DNA from 3 places in the Caballeronia grimmiae genome. Region 2 is predicted to be linked to each of the others. Evidence: predicted binding sites of a transcription regulator. Region 2 holds the regulator's gene; each other region holds the start of a gene.
What was found. Region 2 encodes LexA, which represses DNA repair genes until DNA is damaged. Its sites were predicted from a motif close to ACTGTATNNNNATACAGT; they were not measured.
Positions count from the first base shown of each region.

Region 1: the regulator LexA is predicted to act here: its motif matches at 1,473-1,490, upstream of imuA (translesion DNA synthesis-associated protein ImuA).
Region 3: the regulator LexA is predicted to act here: its motif matches at 2,657-2,674, upstream of LDZ21_RS26590 (CppA family protein).

Region 1 is NZ_CP084271.1:1,134,455-1,140,771, reverse strand. Features, by position in the region: gene LDZ21_RS05445 (Y-family DNA polymerase) at 1-603, opposite strand, end outside; gene imuA (translesion DNA synthesis-associated protein ImuA) at 548-1,411, opposite strand; rRNA gene rrf (5S ribosomal RNA) at 1,641-1,754, opposite strand; rRNA gene LDZ21_RS05430 (23S ribosomal RNA) at 1,895-4,777, opposite strand; tRNA gene LDZ21_RS05425 (tRNA-Ala) at 5,058-5,133, opposite strand; tRNA gene LDZ21_RS05420 (tRNA-Ile) at 5,167-5,243, opposite strand; rRNA gene LDZ21_RS05415 (16S ribosomal RNA) at 5,305-6,317, opposite strand, start outside.
Region 2 is NZ_CP084271.1:1,534,450-1,540,766, forward strand. Features, by position in the region: gene LDZ21_RS07280 (sulfate/molybdate ABC transporter ATP-binding protein) at 1-811, opposite strand, end outside; gene cysW (sulfate ABC transporter permease subunit CysW) at 820-1,698, opposite strand; gene cysT (sulfate ABC transporter permease subunit CysT) at 1,725-2,609, opposite strand; gene LDZ21_RS07295 (sulfate ABC transporter substrate-binding protein) at 2,746-3,780, opposite strand; gene lexA (transcriptional repressor LexA) at 4,025-4,693, shown strand; gene LDZ21_RS07305 (hypothetical protein) at 4,807-5,142, shown strand; gene LDZ21_RS07310 (LysR family transcriptional regulator) at 5,435-6,317, opposite strand, start outside.
Region 3 is NZ_CP084275.1:59,102-65,418, reverse strand. Features, by position in the region: gene LDZ21_RS26605 (hypothetical protein) at 139-585, shown strand; gene LDZ21_RS26600 (hypothetical protein) at 1,518-1,682, opposite strand; gene LDZ21_RS26595 (DUF7673 family protein) at 1,908-2,222, opposite strand; gene LDZ21_RS26590 (CppA family protein) at 2,351-2,629, opposite strand; gene LDZ21_RS26585 (HAD-IB family hydrolase) at 2,813-3,454, opposite strand; gene LDZ21_RS26580 (hypothetical protein) at 3,531-4,070, opposite strand; gene LDZ21_RS26575 (hypothetical protein) at 4,120-4,359, opposite strand; gene LDZ21_RS26570 (HD domain-containing protein) at 4,364-6,317, opposite strand, start outside.

The DNA of each region.
Region 1 (6,317 bases), 400 kb from region 2:
CAGATCGGCAAGCGTCGAGCAGCCGATCTGTTCGAACACGTTGCCATGCGATTCCGCCGACGGAACGAGCGATACGGGCAAGGCATCGAGAACGCGCACGAGCGTCGTCTCTTTCACGATCCGCACGCGACGCGTCACCCGACGCGTACGCGCGTGCGCGAGCAGCCACGCGCCCCACGCGGTTGGCGCGCACCCTAGACGCGAGGTGAATCCGCAGCCCTTCACCGTGGACGCCACCTTCAATAGCAGCGCGCGCAGTCCGCCAAACAGCCGCGTGCTACCACTGACTTCCAGCAGCACCGTATTGGCGTGCGCAAGCACGACCTTCGGCGTAAATGCGAGCAAGGCCAGCGCGACAGCTTCGAGCGCGCGCTGCTCCTCGCTGATATCGACCGCAAGCAGCGTCAGGCGCGGCGCCAGCGCGAACGCGTGCGAGCGTGTGCTGCCGGGCCGCACGCCAAGCCGAAACGCGATGAGATCGGGCAGCAGAATGCGCGCGTGATCGGCAAGCGCAAAGCAAGGCTCGTCGATGGCGTCTGCCGCGTGGTCATTGCCCGTCGGCCTCGCTCCAGGCGAAATCGAACTCGCCGATGCGGATGGCATCGATGGCGGCCTGACTGCTTCGAGCGATAAAAGCGGCAATGTCACCGCTATCCACAACATGATTGACCTCTCGTGCTTTCCTTTGCTGGCTCGCGCGTCGCAGATGCTCGGGCAACGCTGGCAACTGCAACGGCAGGCGCAGCTGCAATGGCTTTCCCAGCAGCGGACCACGCCGCTTGATGATGTCGATTTCCAGCATGACAGCCTGCATCCATTCGCGGCGGTTCATCGTCTGCGCGGCAGGCGGCAATATCGGCTTGCAAACCATGCGCAGCGGCGCGGCGGAAGATTGCTTCGCGGCATTGAGCGGGCGAAACAAAAACGCCAGCGATTGAGACTCCTGGGCCGCCACCTGCAGCCGGCGCAAGGCTTCAGGACGCGCCTTGGGCAGCCAGATCAACACCGCGCCGATGCCCTCCTGCTTCAGCGACTGCTCCGCGGCCCAAAGCACCTGTTCATCGGCCGCTCTGACCCAGACCAGCTTGTTCGTTGCGATGTGCATTGCCCGGAAGGCGGCGAAGTTGGGCATCCACGGCGGCGCGACGAATACGACGGATCGGCTTTGAGTGGTCGTCAGCTCTCGAAGCGAGCGTGCAAGCAGTCTGATTTCACCGACGCCGCTCTCTTCGATCAGCACCTCGGTGACGGAGCCGGGCAGCCAGCCTGCGCCAGGCAAAACGCGATCGAGCAAGCGATAACCGCTCGAGATAACGTTTGGATGCGACGTGCTGAACTGCTCGCCTTGCCAAAGCTGCTGCTGCAAGCGGGCAGTCAGTTCGAAATCGAGCAATGAAAGTGCGGCACCCATGAGTTCCCGTTCGAAATTGGACGGGGCCGCTCATGCGTGACACGTGACGGCCTCTAGCTATACTGTATATTTATACAGTATTTCGAGGCGAATGGTAACTGCGAAGGGGCTGATAGGAGCGGAGTCTAGGAGCGCGAGCGATGAAGGGGACCTGTGATATCGCGTAAATTGCGCCCCAACGCAAAAACCCCACCTTTGCGGGGTGGGGTTTTTGTTTTTAGCATGAGGAGCCTGACGATTACCTACTTTCACACGGGCAATCCGCACTATCATCGGCGTGGAGTCGTTTCACGGTCCTGTTCGGGATGGGAAGGGGTGGTACCGACTCGCTATGGTCATCAGGCATGACTTGTTGTTGCGCGCCTTGTGGGGCGCACAACCAATCTGGGAAGAAGCAGTAATGAATTCGGGTGGTGACTGTGGCACAGTCGCTTACTCAACCAGCGGTGCATCCCCTGCGGGGATCGGAAACACACTGGTTATAGGATCAAGCCTTACGGGCAATTAGTATCAGTTAGCTCAATGCATTACTGCACTTACACACCTGACCTATCAACGTCCTGGTCTGGAACGACCCTTCAAGGGGCTCGAAGCCCCGGGGATATCTCATCTTAAGGCGAGTTTCCCGCTTAGATGCTTTCAGCGGTTATCTCTTCCGAACATAGCTACCCGGCGATGCCACTGGCGTGACAACCGGTACACCAGAGGTTCGTCCACTCCGGTCCTCTCGTACTAGGAGCAGCCCCCTTCAAATATCCAACGCCCACGGCAGATAGGGACCAAACTGTCTCACGACGTTTTAAACCCAGCTCACGTACCTCTTTAAATGGCGAACAGCCATACCCTTGGGACCGGCTACAGCCCCAGGATGAGATGAGCCGACATCGAGGTGCCAAACACCGCCGTCGATATGAACTCTTGGGCGGTATCAGCCTGTTATCCCCAGAGTACCTTTTATCCGTTGAGCGATGGCCCTTCCATACAGAACCACCGGATCACTATGACCTGCTTTCGCACCTGCTCGACTTGTCGGTCTCGCAGTTAAGCACGCTTATGCCATTGCACTATCAGCACGATTTCCGACCGTACCTAGCGTACCTTCGTACTCCTCCGTTACACTTTGGGAGGAGACCGCCCCAGTCAAACTGCCTACCATGCACTGTCCCCGATCCGGATCACGGACCAAGGTTAGAACCTCAAACAAACCAGGGTGGTATTTCAAGGACGGCTCCACGGAAACTGGCGTTCCCGCTTCATAGCCTCCCACCTATCCTACACAGATCGGTTCAAAGTCCAATGCAAAGCTACAGTAAAGGTTCATGGGGTCTTTCCGTCTAGCCGCGGGGAGATTGCATCATCACAAACACTTCAACTTCGCTGAGTCTCGGGAGGAGACAGTGTGGCCATCGTTACGCCATTCGTGCAGGTCGGAACTTACCCGACAAGGAATTTCGCTACCTTAGGACCGTTATAGTTACGGCCGCCGTTTACCGGGACTTCAATCAAGAGCTTGCACCCCATCATTTAATCTTCCGGCACCGGGCAGGCGTCACACCCTATACGTCCACTTTCGTGTTTGCAGAGTGCTGTGTTTTTATTAAACAGTCGCAGCCACCAGTTTATTGCAACCTCTTCACCCTCCTGGCGCAGGCCAGTCAAGCTACAGAGGCGTACCTTATCCCGAAGTTACGGTACCAATTTGCCGAGTTCCTTCTCCCGAGTTCTCTCAAGCGCCTTAGAATACTCATCTCGCCCACCTGTGTCGGTTTGCGGTACGGTCACTATTAGACTGAAGCTTAGAGGCTTTTCTTGGAACCACTTCCAATTGCTTCGCTTCCGAAGAAGCTCGCGCCACGCCCTTGAATTACGCACCCGGATTTGCCTAAGTGCCTTCTCCAACGCAGCGACCGGGACTTCCAACACCCGGACAACCTTCCGCGATCCGTCCCCCCATCGCATCTAACAATGGTGCAGGAATATTGACCTGCTTCCCATCAGCTACGCATTTCTGCCTCGCCTTAGGGGCCGACTCACCCTACGCCGATGAACGTTGCGTAGGAAACCTTGGGCTTACGGCGAGGGGGCTTTTCACCCCCTTTATCGCTACTCATGTCAGCATTCGCACTTCCGATACCTCCAGCACGCTTTTCAACGCACCTTCGCAGGCTTACGGAACGCTCTCCTACCACACGTACTTGCGTACGTATCCGCAGCTTCGGTGACTGGCTTGAGCCCCGTTACATCTTCCGCGCAGGACGACTCGATCAGTGAGCTATTACGCTTTCTTTAAAGGGTGGCTGCTTCTAAGCCAACCTCCTGACTGTTTTAGCCTTCCCACTTCGTTTCCCACTTAGCCAATCTTTGGGACCTTAGCTGGCGGTCTGGGTTGTTTCCCTCTTGACACCGGACGTTAGCACCCGATGTCTGTCTCCCGTGATTGCACTCTTCGGTATTCGGAGTTTGCTATGGCGTAGTAATCCGCAATGGACCCCACAACCATGACAGTGCTCTACCCCCGAAGGTGATACACGAGGCACTACCTAAATAGTTTTCGGAGAGAACCAGCTATTTCCAAGTTTGTTTAGCCTTTCACCCCTATCCACAGCTCATCCCCTAACTTTTCAACGTTAGTGGGTTCGGTCCTCCAGTACGTGTTACCGCACCTTCAACCTGGCCATGGATAGATCACTTGGTTTCGGGTCTACGCCCAGCAACTGATCGCCCTATTCGGACTCGCTTTCGCTACGCCTGCCTTAATCAGTTAAGCTCGCTACTGAACGTAAGTCGCTGACCCATTATACAAAAGGTACGCCGTCACCCCTTGCGAGGCTCCGACTGTTTGTATGCATGCGGTTTCAGGATCTATTTCACTCCCCTCCCGGGGTTCTTTTCGCCTTTCCCTCACGGTACTGGTTCACTATCGGTCGATCACGAGTATTTAGCCTTGGAGGATGGTCCCCCCATCTTCAGACAGGATTTCACGTGTCCCGCCCTACTTGTCGTACCCCTAGTTCTTCCACGCTGCTTTCGCTTACAGGGCTATCACCTGCTATGGCCGCACTTTCCAGAGCGTTCAGCTAACAATGCAGATAAAGAGTACAGGCTCTTCCCATTTCGCTCGCCACTACTTTGGGAATCTCGGTTGATTTCTTTTCCTGCGGTTACTTAGATGTTTCAGTTCACCGCGTTCGCTTCTCGTGACCTATGTATTCAGTCACGGATGACCCATACGGGCCGGGTTTCCCCATTCGGACATCTCCGGATCAAAGCTTGTTTGCCAGCTCCCCGGAGCTTTTCGCAGGCTACCGCGTCCTTCATCGCCTGTGATCGCCAAGGCATCCACCACATGCACTTGTTCGCTTGACCCTATAACGAGTGTGTCTCTCTCGAGCGCACCCGCCATAGGCTGAGTATTCGCGTTGTGCCGTATTCCAAGTCATCATTAAGATCACTTTTCATACTTGATACAATCACTACCCTGAGTACCTACTCACGCCCATCTCTAAGCGCTTTCGCTACTCTCTTTACTACTTCTTCCAGATTGTTAAAGAACGTTTAGCCGACAAGCGTAATTCACTACTTGCGACATCAACTGGCTATAGTCGCCAATGCGCAGCACTCATCCGAGCGCTGTGCATTGAGGACTTGGTGGAGGATGACGGGATCGAACCGACGACCCCCTGCTTGCAAAGCAGGTGCTCTCCCAGCTGAGCTAATCCCCCGTGTGCAGGGCCTGTTCAACCCGTCTCGACCGTTGGTGGGTCTGGTTGGATTCGAACCAACGACCCCCGCCTTATCAAGACGGTGCTCTAACCGACTGAGCTACAGACCCTTAGCCTGTCTTTCTGACAGCCGATAAGCGTGAGCGCTTAACTTAGTGTGCGAAGCTCGAGAAAGGAGGTGATCCAGCCGCACCTTCCGATACGGCTACCTTGTTACGACTTCACCCCAGTCATGAATCCCACCGTGGTAAGCGCCCTCCTTGCGGTTAGGCTACCTACTTCTGGTGAAACCCACTCCCATGGTGTGACGGGCGGTGTGTACAAGACCCGGGAACGTATTCACCGCGGCATGCTGATCCGCGATTACTAGCGATTCCAGCTTCACGCAGTCGAGTTGCAGACTGCGATCCGGACTACGATCGGTTTTCTGGGATTGGCTCCACCTCGCGGCTTGGCAACCCTCTGTTCCGACCATTGTATGACGTGTGAAGCCCTACCCATAAGGGCCATGAGGACTTGACGTCATCCCCACCTTCCTCCGGTTTGTCACCGGCAGTCTCCTTAGAGTGCTCTTGCGTAGCAACTAAGGACAAGGGTTGCGCTCGTTGCGGGACTTAACCCAACATCTCACGACACGAGCTGACGACAGCCATGCAGCACCTGTGCGCCGGTTCTCTTTCGAGCACTCCCGCCTCTCAGCAGGATTCCGACCATGTCAAGGGTAGGTAAGGTTTTTCGCGTTGCATCGAATTAATCCACATCATCCACCGCTTGTGCGGGTCCCCGTCAATTCCTTTGAGTTTTAATCTTGCGACCGTACTCCCCAGGCGGTCAACTTCACGCGTTAGCTACGTTACTAAGGAAATGAATCCCCAACAACTAGTTGACATCGTTTAGGGCGTGGACTACCAGGGTATCTAATCCTGTTTGCTCCCCACGCTTTCGTGCATGAGCGTCAGTGTTGGCCCAGGGGGCTGCCTTCGCCATCGGTATTCCTCCACATCTCTACGCATTTCACTGCTACACGTGGAATTCTACCCCCCTCTGCCACACTCAAAGCCTGCCAGTCACCAATGCAGTTCCCAGGTTAAGCCCGGGGATTTCACATCGGTCTTAACAGACCGCCTGCGCACGCTTTACGCCCAGTAATTCCGATTAACGCTCGCACCCTACGTATTACCGCG
Region 2 (6,317 bases):
CGCGGCCGCTGAAATGCGCCTGCGTGGTGATCGCTTTCGCGGCGCCATCGGCGATGAAGCCGCTCGCATCGACGTTGCCTTGCAGACGGTTGGCCGCACCAAGAAACTCATACACGAAGGACGTCTGTGGATGATCGTACACATCCTGCGGGCTGCCGACCTGCTCCACGCGTCCATGATTCATCACGACGATGCGATCCGCCACTTCGAGCGCCTCTTCCTGATCGTGCGTAACGAAGAGCGTCGAGATGTGCAGGTCGTCGTGCAGGCGGCGCAACCAGCTGCGCAGTTCCTTGCGAACCTTGGCGTCGAGCGCGCCGAACGGCTCGTCGAGCAGCAGCACTTTCGGTTCGACCGCAAGCGCACGCGCCAGCGCAATACGCTGCCGCTGACCGCCCGACAGTTCCGACGGAAACCGCTGCGCAAGCCAGTCGAGCTGCACGAGCTTCAGCAGTTCATGCACTTTCTCGCGGATGGCCGCTTCGGTCGGGCGCTCGCGGCGCGGTTTCACGCGCAAGCCGAACGCGACGTTTTCGAACACCGTCATGTGTCTGAAGAGCGCGTAGTGCTGGAACACGAAGCCGACTTGCCGATCGCGTGCGCCGACATGCGCGACGTCCTCGCCGTTCAGCAAGACCTGGCCCGCGTCGGCCTGTTCGAGGCCGGCGATCACGCGCAACAGCGTGGTCTTGCCGCATCCCGACGGCCCCAGCAGCGCGACGAGTTCGCCCGCCGGAAAATCGAGCGTGACGTTGTCGAGCGCGGTGAAATCGCCGAAACGCTTTTGCAGATTACGAACGATGATGCTCATGATGATCCTTAGTTCTGTGCGCTTTTTCTGGCTTCGACGAGCGACTGCGACATGCGCCGCTCCGCGATGAGCTTCAGCCCGAGCGTGACGAGCGCGAGCAAGGCCAGCAGCGACGCCACCGCGAACGCGGCCGAGAAGTTGTATTCGTTGTAGAGAATCTCGACGTGCAGCGGCATCGTGTCCGTCTGTCCGCGAATATGACCCGACACCACCGACACCGCGCCGAACTCGCCCATCGCACGCGCGTTGCAGAGAATCACGCCATAGAGCAAGCCCCACTTCACGTTCGGCAGCGTCACGCGCCGGAAAATCTGCCAGCCCGATGCGCCCAGCACGTGCGCGGCTTCTTCTTCGTCGTTGCCTTGCGCCTGCATCAGCGGAATGAGTTCGCGGGCGACGAACGGGAACGTGACGAAGATCGTCGCGAGCACGATGCCCGGCACCGCGAAGATGATCTGCACGTCATGCGATGCGAGCCACGGTCCGAACCAGCCTTGCGCGCCGAACATCAGCACGTAGATGAGACCGGAGATGACCGGCGACACCGAAAACGGCAGGTCAATGAGCGTCGTCAGAAGCGCCTTGCCGCGAAACTCGAACTTCGCGATGGCCCACGACGCCGCCAGGCCGAACACCAGATTCAGCGGCACGGCGATCGCGGCGGTCATCAGCGTGAGCTTGATCGCGGACCACGCATCCGGGTCTTTCAGCGACTCGAAGTAATAGTCGATGCCCTTCGCGAACGCCTGCGCGAACACCGCGACGAGCGGCACGACGAGAAACAGCGCGAGAAACACGAGCGCGATGGCGATGAGCAGCCAGCGTATCGCGCGTGGCTCCGTCACCGGATTGAGCGTATGGACTTCGCGTTGCGGGGCGGTGTTCATCGCAATGGCCTTGCTGTCGGGCGTGCTCATGCGCGGCCTCCCTCTACCTGCAGCGTCGGGGCCGGCGGCGCGACCGTCCTGCTCGTGCGCCTTTGCAGGAACCATTGCAGCGTATTGATGAACAGCAACATCAGGAACGATACGCACAGCATCACGACTGCGAGCGCCGTCGCGCCGGCATAGTCGTACTGTTCGAGTTTCGTGATGATGAGCAGCGACGTGATCTCCGACTTCATCGGCACGTTGCCGGCGATGAAAATAACCGATCCGTATTCGCCGAGCGCACGCGCGAACGCCAGCGCAAAGCCCGTCAGCAACGCGGGGAAAACCGACGGCAGCACGACCCGGCGAAACGTCAGCCAGCGCGTCGCGCCGAGACACGCGGCGGCCTCTTCCTGTTCGCGCTCGAACTCTTCGAGCACCGGCTGCACCGTGCGCACGACGAACGGCAAGCCGATGAACGTCAGCGCGACCAGCACGCCGAGCGGCGTGAACGCGACCTTGATGCCGAGCGGCGCGAGAAATTGCCCGATCCAGCCGTTGCCCGCATACACGGCCGCGAGCGAGATGCCCGCGACGGAAGTCGGCAGCGCGAACGGCAGATCGACGATGGCATCGACGATACGCTTGAACGGGAACGTATAGCGCACCAGCACCCACGCGACGAGAAAGCCGAACACCGCATTGATGAGCGCCCCGCCGAGCGCGGCGAAGAACGTCAGCCGGTACGACGCCAGCACGCGCGGCGACGTCACCGCGCGCACGAATTGCGCCCAGTCGAGCGTCGCCGTCTTGGCAAAGGTGGCTGCAAGCGGTATGAGCACGATAAGGCTCAGATACGCGAGCGTAATGCCGAGCGTCAGGCCGAAGCCCGGCAGCGCGCTTGGCTTGCGCAGGTTGAAAGTGCTCATGCGTGAATCATCCTGTTCCAGTGCGCCGGGGCGGGCGCTCGTTGCTGCATGTGCGTACAGCGGCGTCATGGCGCGCCGCTTGTCGTCGCTTCAATCGGCTCGATGCTCCATCATCGGGCCGCCCTGCTCATTGCCGTTACTGCGGCTGGTAGATCGAATCGAACACGCCGCCGTCCGCGAAGTGCGTCTTTTGCGCCTTCGTCCAGCCGCCGAAGGTATCGTCGATGGTGTAGAGCTTCAGCTTCGGAAACTGCTTGATGAGATCGGCCGGGACCGTTTTCGAGCGCGGACGATAAAAGTTGCGCGCCGCGATCTGCTGGCCTTCGTCGCTATACAGATACTTCAGATACGCCTCGGCGAGCTTGCGCGTGCCGTGCTTGTCGACGACCTTGTCGACCACCGCGACCGGCGGCTCGGCCAGAATGCTCACCGACGGCACGACGATCTCGAACTTGTCCGGGCCGAACTCCTTGAGCGACAGGAACGCCTCGTTCTCCCACGCGATCAGCACGTCGCCCTGCCCGCGCTGCACAAAGCTCGTCGTCGCGCCGCGTGCGCCCGAATCGAGCACGCCTGCGTTCTTGTAGAGCTTCGAGACGAAGTCCTTCGCGCTCTGCTCGTTGCCGCCCGGCTTGTGCTGCGCATACGCCCACGCGGCCAGATAGTTCCAGCGTGCGCCGCCCGAGGTCTTGGGGTTCGGCGTGACGATGGAGACGCCCGGCTTCGCCAGATCGTCCCAGTCCTTGATGTGCTTCGGATTACCCTTGCGCACGAGAAACACGATCGTCGATGTGTACGGCGACGCATTGTCCGGCAGGCGCTTCTGCCAGTCGCCGTTGACGAGTCCCTTGCCGGCGAGCGCGTCGATGTCGTAGGCCAGTGCGAGCGTGACGACATCGGCCTGAAGGCCATCGAGGACCGCGCGTGCCTGGCCGCCGGAACCGCCATGCGACTGCTTGAACGTGACGGTCTCGCCCGTCTCCGCCTTCCACTTCTTCGCAAACGCCTGGTTGAAATCCTGATATAGCTCGCGCGTCGGATCGTACGACACGTTCAGAAACGCGGTTTGAGCATGAGCGTGGACGCTGATGGCCGCCGTCGCCGCCGTCACCGCGAACGCCGCGAAGAGCTTTCTCGCCTTGGTCCCCAATCCCGCTTTCGTGCTTTGCATTCCCCGTTCTCCGTCTTATCCATTGACGGAATCAGTCTATCGGCGCGGCTATATGATTAGAAATAATCGTTTCTCATCTTTTTATATCGAATCGTGCTAACGGCGCTGTTGCTGCTGCGTTCCGCCTGCGAAGGCCAATTCCGGGCGCTTCCGCGACGAAGTTAAAGTAATGCTTGAAAAGCGCGAAATACTGTATAAAAATACAGTCATCTGTTCATCCATACAGCGCAGCAGGGGCCAGCCAGTGACTAGAACTTCAAAACTTACCGCTCGCCAGCAGGAAGTCTTCGAACTCTTGCAGCGCGCCATCGAGCGCACCGGCTTCCCGCCCACCCGCGCGGAGATTGCCGCGGAGCTTGGCTTCAGTTCGGCCAATTCCGCCGAGGAGCATCTTCGGGCGCTGGCGCGCAAAGGCGTGATCGAACTGGCGGCGGGATCGTCGCGCGGCATCCGGCTGATTGGCGAAGCCGTACAGCCGGACGAGTTGCCGCATCAGCTCACCTTGCCGCATCCGAGCATCATGCAGTTGTCGCTGCCGCTCGTCGGCCGGGTCGCAGCCGGCAGTCCGATCCTCGCGCAAGAGCACATCTCGCAGCATTACGCGTGCGACCCGGCGCTCTTTTCCAGCAAGCCGGACTATCTGCTGAAGGTGCGCGGGCTGTCCATGCGCGACGCCGGCATTCTCGATGGCGACCTGCTCGCGGTGCAGAAGCGCACGGAAGCGAAGGACGGGCAGATCGTCGTTGCGCGTCTGGGCGACGACGTCACCGTCAAGCGCTGGAAGCGTCATACGGACGGCGTCGAACTCATCGCGGAGAACCCGGACTACGAGAATATCTTCGTGCGCTCCGGCAGCGGTGAGTTCGCGCTCGAAGGCATTGCGGTCGGTCTGATCCGCTCGGGCGAGTTCTAGCGCGCCCGCTTCATCTCACGCCACGCACGACGCGGCGCGTTTCGAGTACATCAAAGCATGACGGCAGCCGTTCCCGGCTCGCCGCGGTGCGTCCTATCGCCTGGAGAGTCATCATGGAACGTTTTGCCCGTTTGTTGCCCTTCCGCCAGTTTGGCCGCCTGCGTCATCTGCGTGCATTGATTCCCTGCGGCGTCGCGGCGCGTCCGCATACCGAAGCCACGCCCGATCTGTTCGATGAAATGCCGGTGCTGCCGTCTCGCCAGCCGGCGTTCGCCCGCGTGTCGCTCGTGAAGACGGTTCATGCGGAACCGGCGCAGCGCGCGCCGGTACGGGTGTATCGCAGCGAATCGCGCGTCATCATGGTCGGCAAGATCAGCGAGGTGTCGCGCATGCTCGACCGCTGCATCGACGAGGAACGGGCGGGCGTGGCGGGCGGTTTTCTGGCGTGAGCGTCGCGGGTTGACCGGACGGCGGCTTCGGGATGGTTCTCGCGCCGGCGTGCTCAATCGGAGTTTGAACGACGCTCGTCGCCTAGAGGGTTATGCGAGAACTGTCACTCATCTTTGGTCGTGAGTGCAGTCAATGACGGTCTACGCCGGTGGTAGGGAACATCCATCGCGTCATGCCTCTGCAACTCATCTGCTGGAGTGAGCCAAAGATTTCCGAACCATCCAGTTGTTACTAGGCTATTCAGGCCTGGCGACTGCTTAAGTCTCAGCCCGGCGCAAAGCCGGAATCGGCTCACCGCGTCCTAACGCTGTGACGCATCAGTTGCACGAACTTGTCGGTGATCGACGGCAACGTTCTGCCTCGTTTCTTCACGATCGCAATCGACCGCACGAACGCTGGATCGTTGATCTCTTTGCTGACGAGCCCAGGTTCGGCGCGCACTTCTCGCGCGGTCTCGGGCAGGATCGTCACGCCCAGGCCCGCGCGCACCATCGCGACGGCGGTCATCATATACGTGGGTTCGCACGCAATAACGAGCGGCCCGCTCCACTGGCTAAGCGCGGCATCGACAACCGCGCGCACGCTTGTCCCCGGTGCGGTCAGCACGAGCGGAACCTGCGCGAGATCGCTCACGCCGATTCGACGCATGCTCGCGAACGGATGCTCGCCCGGACAAACGACGACGAGCCGGTCCACACCGGCATGCAGGACCTCAAGCATCGGGTCGAGCACGTCCCCCCCGGTGAGCCCGATATCAACTTCTTCCTCGCGCACGAGCGCGTTGACGGTGCTTGCTACGACGTCGCGAATCTGGAACGTGACGCGCGGCACATCGTGTTTCGTGCCGATGATTAATTCCGGCAACGCACTCGCCGCAAAAGTCGGCAGGCACGCGATGCGGATGGTGCCGCTCTCGCCTTCGCCCAGTGCGCGGGCGTCACGCAGCACGTTTTCCATGTCGCGCAGAGATTTGCGCAGCAGCGGCAAAAGCTCGCGGCCCGTCGTCGTCAGCGCGACATTGCGGCTGTTGCGATCGAACAGGCGCGCGCCGACCGCTTCTTCCAGCCGGCGTATCTGCACAGTAAGTGCGGGTTGCGACAGATGCAGCCGCTCGGCCGCCCGAGTGAAGCTTCCCGCCTCGGCCACGGCGACGAGTGCGCGAATATCGCGAAGA
Region 3 (6,317 bases), on a different replicon from region 2:
TTCAGATCAAGCCAGGAGGGAGACGCCTGTTTCTGCCCATGCCAGGTCCAAGGGCTCTATATTACGCGTCGCTTGAGCCGGGTCATGTGCCCCTTGCCAGCGAGAAAGTCCGGGTGAATATAGTCACGGAGCAGCGCGTTGAAACTCGAAAGCGATCGCCGCCGGCAAAATCGGCGAACCGGATTCGTATATGCGACCGCTGTGAAGACGTTGTTGGCGATCGCCACGACCTGGCTGAGCGCGGTCGTCAATCATCCAACGGAAAACGCAATTGTGACTAGAATGATGTCATCTGAGTGCGGGAGAGTCGGACGCATAGCGCCGGGCTCCGTGCTTTTCGCATCCCTGACCGACGACGACGCCCGTCATTCGTACTTTTTCTACCGGGCGACAGGACACAACGCCGCCGGCGACACAACTTCCTATACAAGTTTGATTCTCCTAGAACGCGTTGCCGAGTTTTGGAAGCGGATCGGCTACGTGCTTTCTATATGGTTGATCGTCACCGGTGTCACCATCGGTGCCGTCGCCCTTCTTATAACACTCTCTACAAATCATCTGCGTCAGCCTGCTCTCCTCATGTAGTTGGACCACTCATGATGCTCCAATGGGATGCCGTTTTCACTTTCAACGAACGGCTCCATCAGACGACGAGAATCGGATGCGAGGAACAGCACACGCGTTACGATGGTCTTGACACACGTCAATCTGTCAGGACACACGAAACCTATGCTGGGTCCATGGCGACACAAATGCGGTTTCTGGAGGAGTTATGTTGAAAAGCGCAGCAATCGTTGGCCTTTTGATGCTACCCGGAGCCTTCTTCGTCTTGGGACTGGCCTGCATTCATCCAAGCCTTCGCAGGCAGATCGCCAGCCTCAGCGGTCTGTCCGCTCCATTGACCCGGGCGCGGGATAAGTATTCAGGAATCCGTGCAAGGCTCCAGTTGCATCGGACGCACCCCGCCAGGAAGCCTGGGACTTGAAAAGCACAGGTGGCTCCTCGGGTGCACAGTCGTTATTGCGTCGGCGCCTGCCACATCAAGCACATGCCCCGCGAAACATGAAACGCGCAGATACCATAGACCGCCACGGGGCCGAGCCGCCTGTCGCAGCTATCGATGCCAGTTCGAAGTAGCGGTAACGTCGCTGTCACTTCCACGATCTGGAGGTCTGCTGTCGAGACTAAACAGTTAGTCAGCACGTGTTTGATTGCAAAGGTAATTTATACAGGTCCACAAGGCAGACCCCCGCCATGCCTAGATGCCCCTAACCGGAAAATTGCTCAGAAATCAAAGTCACACCTGTCTGGTTGCCCAAGCCGACTCGGCTGTCGGTTTTTGACAATTGCCCTGATTAATTTGACATAATATAAATTATCACCGCTGTTGGTATGTTTGGGGCTGTTGCGTTTTTCGGGCGTCCGGTGACGGTCGATCAAGGCGCACGGCCAGAATTCGCGCAACAGAAACCGACCGTCGAACCACGCAACACCTCATCGGCGTTTGTTACTCAGCGTTACCGGGCCTTCTCGGTGCGCGCTTCCTCTACGTCGCCGGAAGTTTCTCCAATCAGCAGATAGGCGACGGGAGCTTCTGCTGATCCTGGCGAGCGATAAAAAAACGAGGACTCGAAACCCAGCTCGCCTAGATCTTCGCGGAACTGCTTTACTTTTTTCGCCAAGATGGCGCTACGCTCGTCTCTAGATAGCGCGACATGCTGAAACCTCCTCTGGTAGACGCTACCGCGCCGAGAGCCTTCCTGAGATATAGACGAGCATATTATCCGGTAGATCGCGCGCAACACCACGCCATAAGTGCCAAGAATCAACAGCAACGATGTGTAGCGTTTTGGGGCAGGCAGCGTTCGCTAAAACAAGGTGTTTGCGCCCAGATTGTGCGCAAAGGTCTACACGGCCTCGCTATTGTCAACGAGTTCGGGGCGCCATGCGCGTACCACCGATTCGAACTGCGATTCGTATCCCAGGGTGTCTGGGTAACTATTTGCACGCGTAGCAAGCCGAAACACAGTACACACGTCCTCTGTAATGTCCTCGTCGAGACCCCAGCCAGATGTAATGTCATAGCTGCCGCAGTTCGCTGGGTTCCACCATGCCAGCAGGAAATCGGCGACGCGGCGACTCTGGTCGGTGTAGCCGGACGCGATTGCCAAAAGTCGTTCGAGGGCCTCTTTTTCCGCAGGCAGCATTTGTTCGGGGCGCATACGCTCTCCTTCATCGTTTTTGGAGAGTATGGGCGGAAACGAGCACTCGCGGCAACTAGAGGAAAGTTTGCTTGCCCCGACGGAAATGCGGTGGTCCCAGGCAGCCTCAGATCGGCGAGTCGAGTCGATCAATAAGGTGATCGGCCGGGAGCGTTCGTCTTCGCGGCAAGAATTTCCCGGATCGCTGCAAGCGATTTCTCGGCAATCGGACTCGGGTTTGCGTGACGGTGCAAGAGATATGAAGGCGCCGTCAGTCCGAGTTTGCGGCAGACAGCAGAAAGATATGGTTTCGAGCTACCGCCGCAACGCTTTGCAGCAGCGGTAATCGATTCGTCGCTGACCCGTTCCCGCAGCCAGCACATGAGCTTTCGATCTCGCTCGTTTTGCACACGGATAAGGTGCTCCATTCGCGCTATCCTGTACGTAAACACAGTGCTGTAAATATAAACAGTATCGCCCAAAACATCAATGAGGCGCGAAATGTAGCTTGTATTGTCGGCATGAGGGTTTATACTTACTCCGTCTCCTCCATGTCTCCTCCTGATATGGATTCGGCCCGCCTGCTTCTGGCGGGCCTTTCTTTTCGGGTGTCAACGCGACGTTTGTGTCCAGTTGGCCAGTGCAGGTAACTGCCGCTCTCCTCTAATCCATGCGAACGTAGCGATCGCGGCCATGTCTCGGTCCCCTCTACTGTCTCCGTACACATATAGTGTCGAGGGAGGCATCGAATTCCACCATCGCGTCAGGCGCCGAACCTTTTCAGGTCCCCAGCAATTGGCCGAGAGTAGCCGGCCGGAAAAGCCTCGCTCACCGATCTCGAGCTCTGTGGACAGCACCGTATCGATATCGTGGGTTCTCGCCCAGATCTCTAGGTAAAGCGATGGAGAGGCACTTACGATAACCACGGTGTGTCCGAGAGATTGATGATCGCGGATTCGAACAAGCATCTCTGGCCGGACGATTTCCAACAGCCGCGTCGAGCAGAAGCGTTCAGCCGCGCTTTGTAAGGCACCAACAGAGACACCGTGCAGAGCATGACGGAGGAATCGGGCCTTGGCGCTGCCGCGATCGGTGAGACCCAATGGCACCCCTATTAGCCACGGCAGCGCGGCAGCAACGGCCAATGCGAAGCGCGTGCGTCCCACTGTGTGACGTATGAAAGATTTGAGCGAGTCCTGGGTGGTGATGGTGCCGTCGAAGTCGAACGCGGCTACTGTCTGATCTGATGGCATTCAGGCAATGGAAGTTTTGCGGGATAAAAAAAGAAAAGCCCCGAGCGCGCTATGACGCGCATCGGGGCATGGCGGTTCATCGGGTTACAGAGATACCCTGTGACTCGAAGAAGCTCAACACTTCCTCTTCCGACGGGAAATCACGTTTTTTTTGCTTCGTTGTGAAAACACCGTGATCGTCGAATACCCGATAGACACGGTTCGTTCCAAACCAACAGATGCTGCGCGTTCCGACCACAACAAGCGGTGTACGCCGTTGTGACAGCTTGAATCTCGCACCGTGCAACTTCGCCGCGAGACTCTCTAACAGTTTCTGTGGTTTCGGCGCCTTGGGCGACAGTGACCATTCTCTCCGCACGAGATCTCGGCAGCGCTTCCCGCCGAAACTGTCGAATGCCTCTTTGGTGATGACGTTATCGCGCAGATCGTGCAGTAGGGACCACAGATGTGCGGCTGCCGCTACCCCCTCGGGAGCGGCGTCCGGCTCGATCACGTTGCCATTCGAAGCAATGAGAGACGCGCTCTCTCCCGGGACTGACCCGGGCACAACTTCGGCCTTAAAGCCCCGCGCCGCTAGGAAACGGGAAAGATGTTGGATTTCACTGGCGTAGTGCATGGTTGATTCTCCTCATTGACCGTGTGCGTGTGATGCACAACAGCCGCATCTACTCGACAAGCGAACTGTTCTCCGCAAGCCGATGAGAATGCCTTTCGATCACACTGGTCGGCGGCAGGCCAACTACAAATTCCCCTTCGATCGCCCAGAACTCCCCGTTCTTTCTACCCTTGCTATACGCGTCGTCGATGGTCTCGCGTCCGAATGCCTGGCGAAGCGCATCGATAAACGCCGTGGTCTCCGGCATCTGCTCACGAGCGTTTGTCGGCCTACGCAGCAACGTATCCATGTGGTCACTCCGGGATGCCGACCATCATTGCGCCAGGCTGAGGCTCAATGCTTGGCAGTTTGGCGGATTTGGCGAGTTCCTCGATATCGATGTCGCTCGCGACCTTCGGGATGTCAGTGGCGAGAACATAGTTGAAGCCATTTCTGTTGCCGCATACGACCAGTTGCTTCGAGGCGATAAGATCCTTCAACCGTTCGAGCGTTTTCGTCGCGGTACGTTTGACTGGCTTAACCTTTGGTGTTCGTTTGCTGAATAACAGCGGATCGGTCATCGCTCCTAGCGCAGACAGGGCTTCGAGCGCGGCAGCCTCCTTCTCGGGTGACTGTTTCTTCCGGACGTTCGGCATATCGGCGTCGGGTATGGCGATCCCCGGCCGGTCAACGATCAGCGGCTGTTCCGAAGCCTGGCTAGCGGTAAAGTCTTCAGCGGCGGGCTGCGCCGGCGGAACCTCGACCGTTGGCACTGAGGCCTGTGGCGGAGTGCCGTCTAAACCCACTGAGGATGACGGGAAGTCAGCGAAGTCTCCGCCATCAAATATCGAGCCCATGTCTTCAGCGCCTTCGCCAGCCTTGGGCAGAATATCGTCGAACGGATCTTCAGCGTGCGATGCTTCGACGGGTCCGATCGTCGGCAAATCACCCTCAACAGCGGAGTCTGAATCGCCCCCGATCGTTGGTATATCGGATGCGTCGAGCTCGTGGTTGTTATCCTCATCTGCATCCGCGGCTACTGAGAGTGCCTCAGAATCATTCACTGGGACGGAAGGCACGTCCACCGGCGCCGCGACTGCGCTCGCATCCGGGTTTTTGACGTTGGCACTCGAGTTCTCGGATACGCTGTTCGCTGCCGTCTTCACCGCTGCGGTGGCCGGAACAGCAGCCGGAACAGCCGCCGAAACAGCCGCCGGAGACTGGTTCACAGGGGGGGACGCGGCAGGTGTCGCGGCTGGGGCAGGTGTCACCGCAGGCTCTGTGGTGGTCGCGACCGGGCCCTTCTCAAGCCGCAACTTCGTTTGCGCCTTGGTCTCGCTTCTGCCACTGATCTTGATACCACGGGCTACGTCGTCGCCAAACGCGCGGCGGACGAGGTCACGAAGCACCTCGGGATCACGAATGCCCGGATTGTGCGTATAGATAGGCTTATTGATCACCATTCGTGAGCCGAAATTCGGCAAGCCACCTAGCTCCGCAAATTCAGGCGTTGTCGTCAGCGGTTTGAAGATGACGACAGGTTCCCACGTCGAAATATGCTGCCCGTTCTTGCTACTGCGGAAAGAGACCGCATACATTGGGTGGTAGCGCGCAAAATCGATGCCGTTGTGCTGGTCGTAGAGCAACCCCTTCTCGCCCAGCGTGAACAGAAGGTTCATGGTCACGCGATAACGGGATTCGCCCTCGTCGAGAGACCATCCAAGCTTCGCGAGAATGAGGCGCCGGAGTTCAAGCTCTTTCACGACAATCAGCCCGTCGTGCTTTTGCCCGATCTTGAACGTGGCATCGCGCGCTTTGTCGCCAGTGCCGTTGACGCGGCCGAATTCCGTGACCACTTCAACAAAGGCGTTGTAGATAGAGGTCGCTTGCTCTTCCGTGATTTCGTCATCCTCGTCCGCGGCATCACGGCCGCTCTCGATCAGCCCAGTTTTTTTGTCGACATAGATCAGGAATTCCATCAACGCCGACATCCGGTCATCTATTGCGAGGCCATTTTCATCCACGGGAAAGGCGCTCGGATGATGGTAATGTCCAATCACGAGGTTGATGGCACGGCGATCGCGTGCAGACAGCTTCCAATATTCCGGGAGACGCGCGAGCATCCGGGCGCCCAACGAGTCATGAAAGATGCGGTCGTCATCGTGGTCGGTACTCGACCCTTCTTCGCGCGTGGCGATGCTGCCGTCTTCGTTGATCGTATAGGCTTCGAGTTTGCCGAAGTCGTGAGCCAGCGCGATGATCGGCACC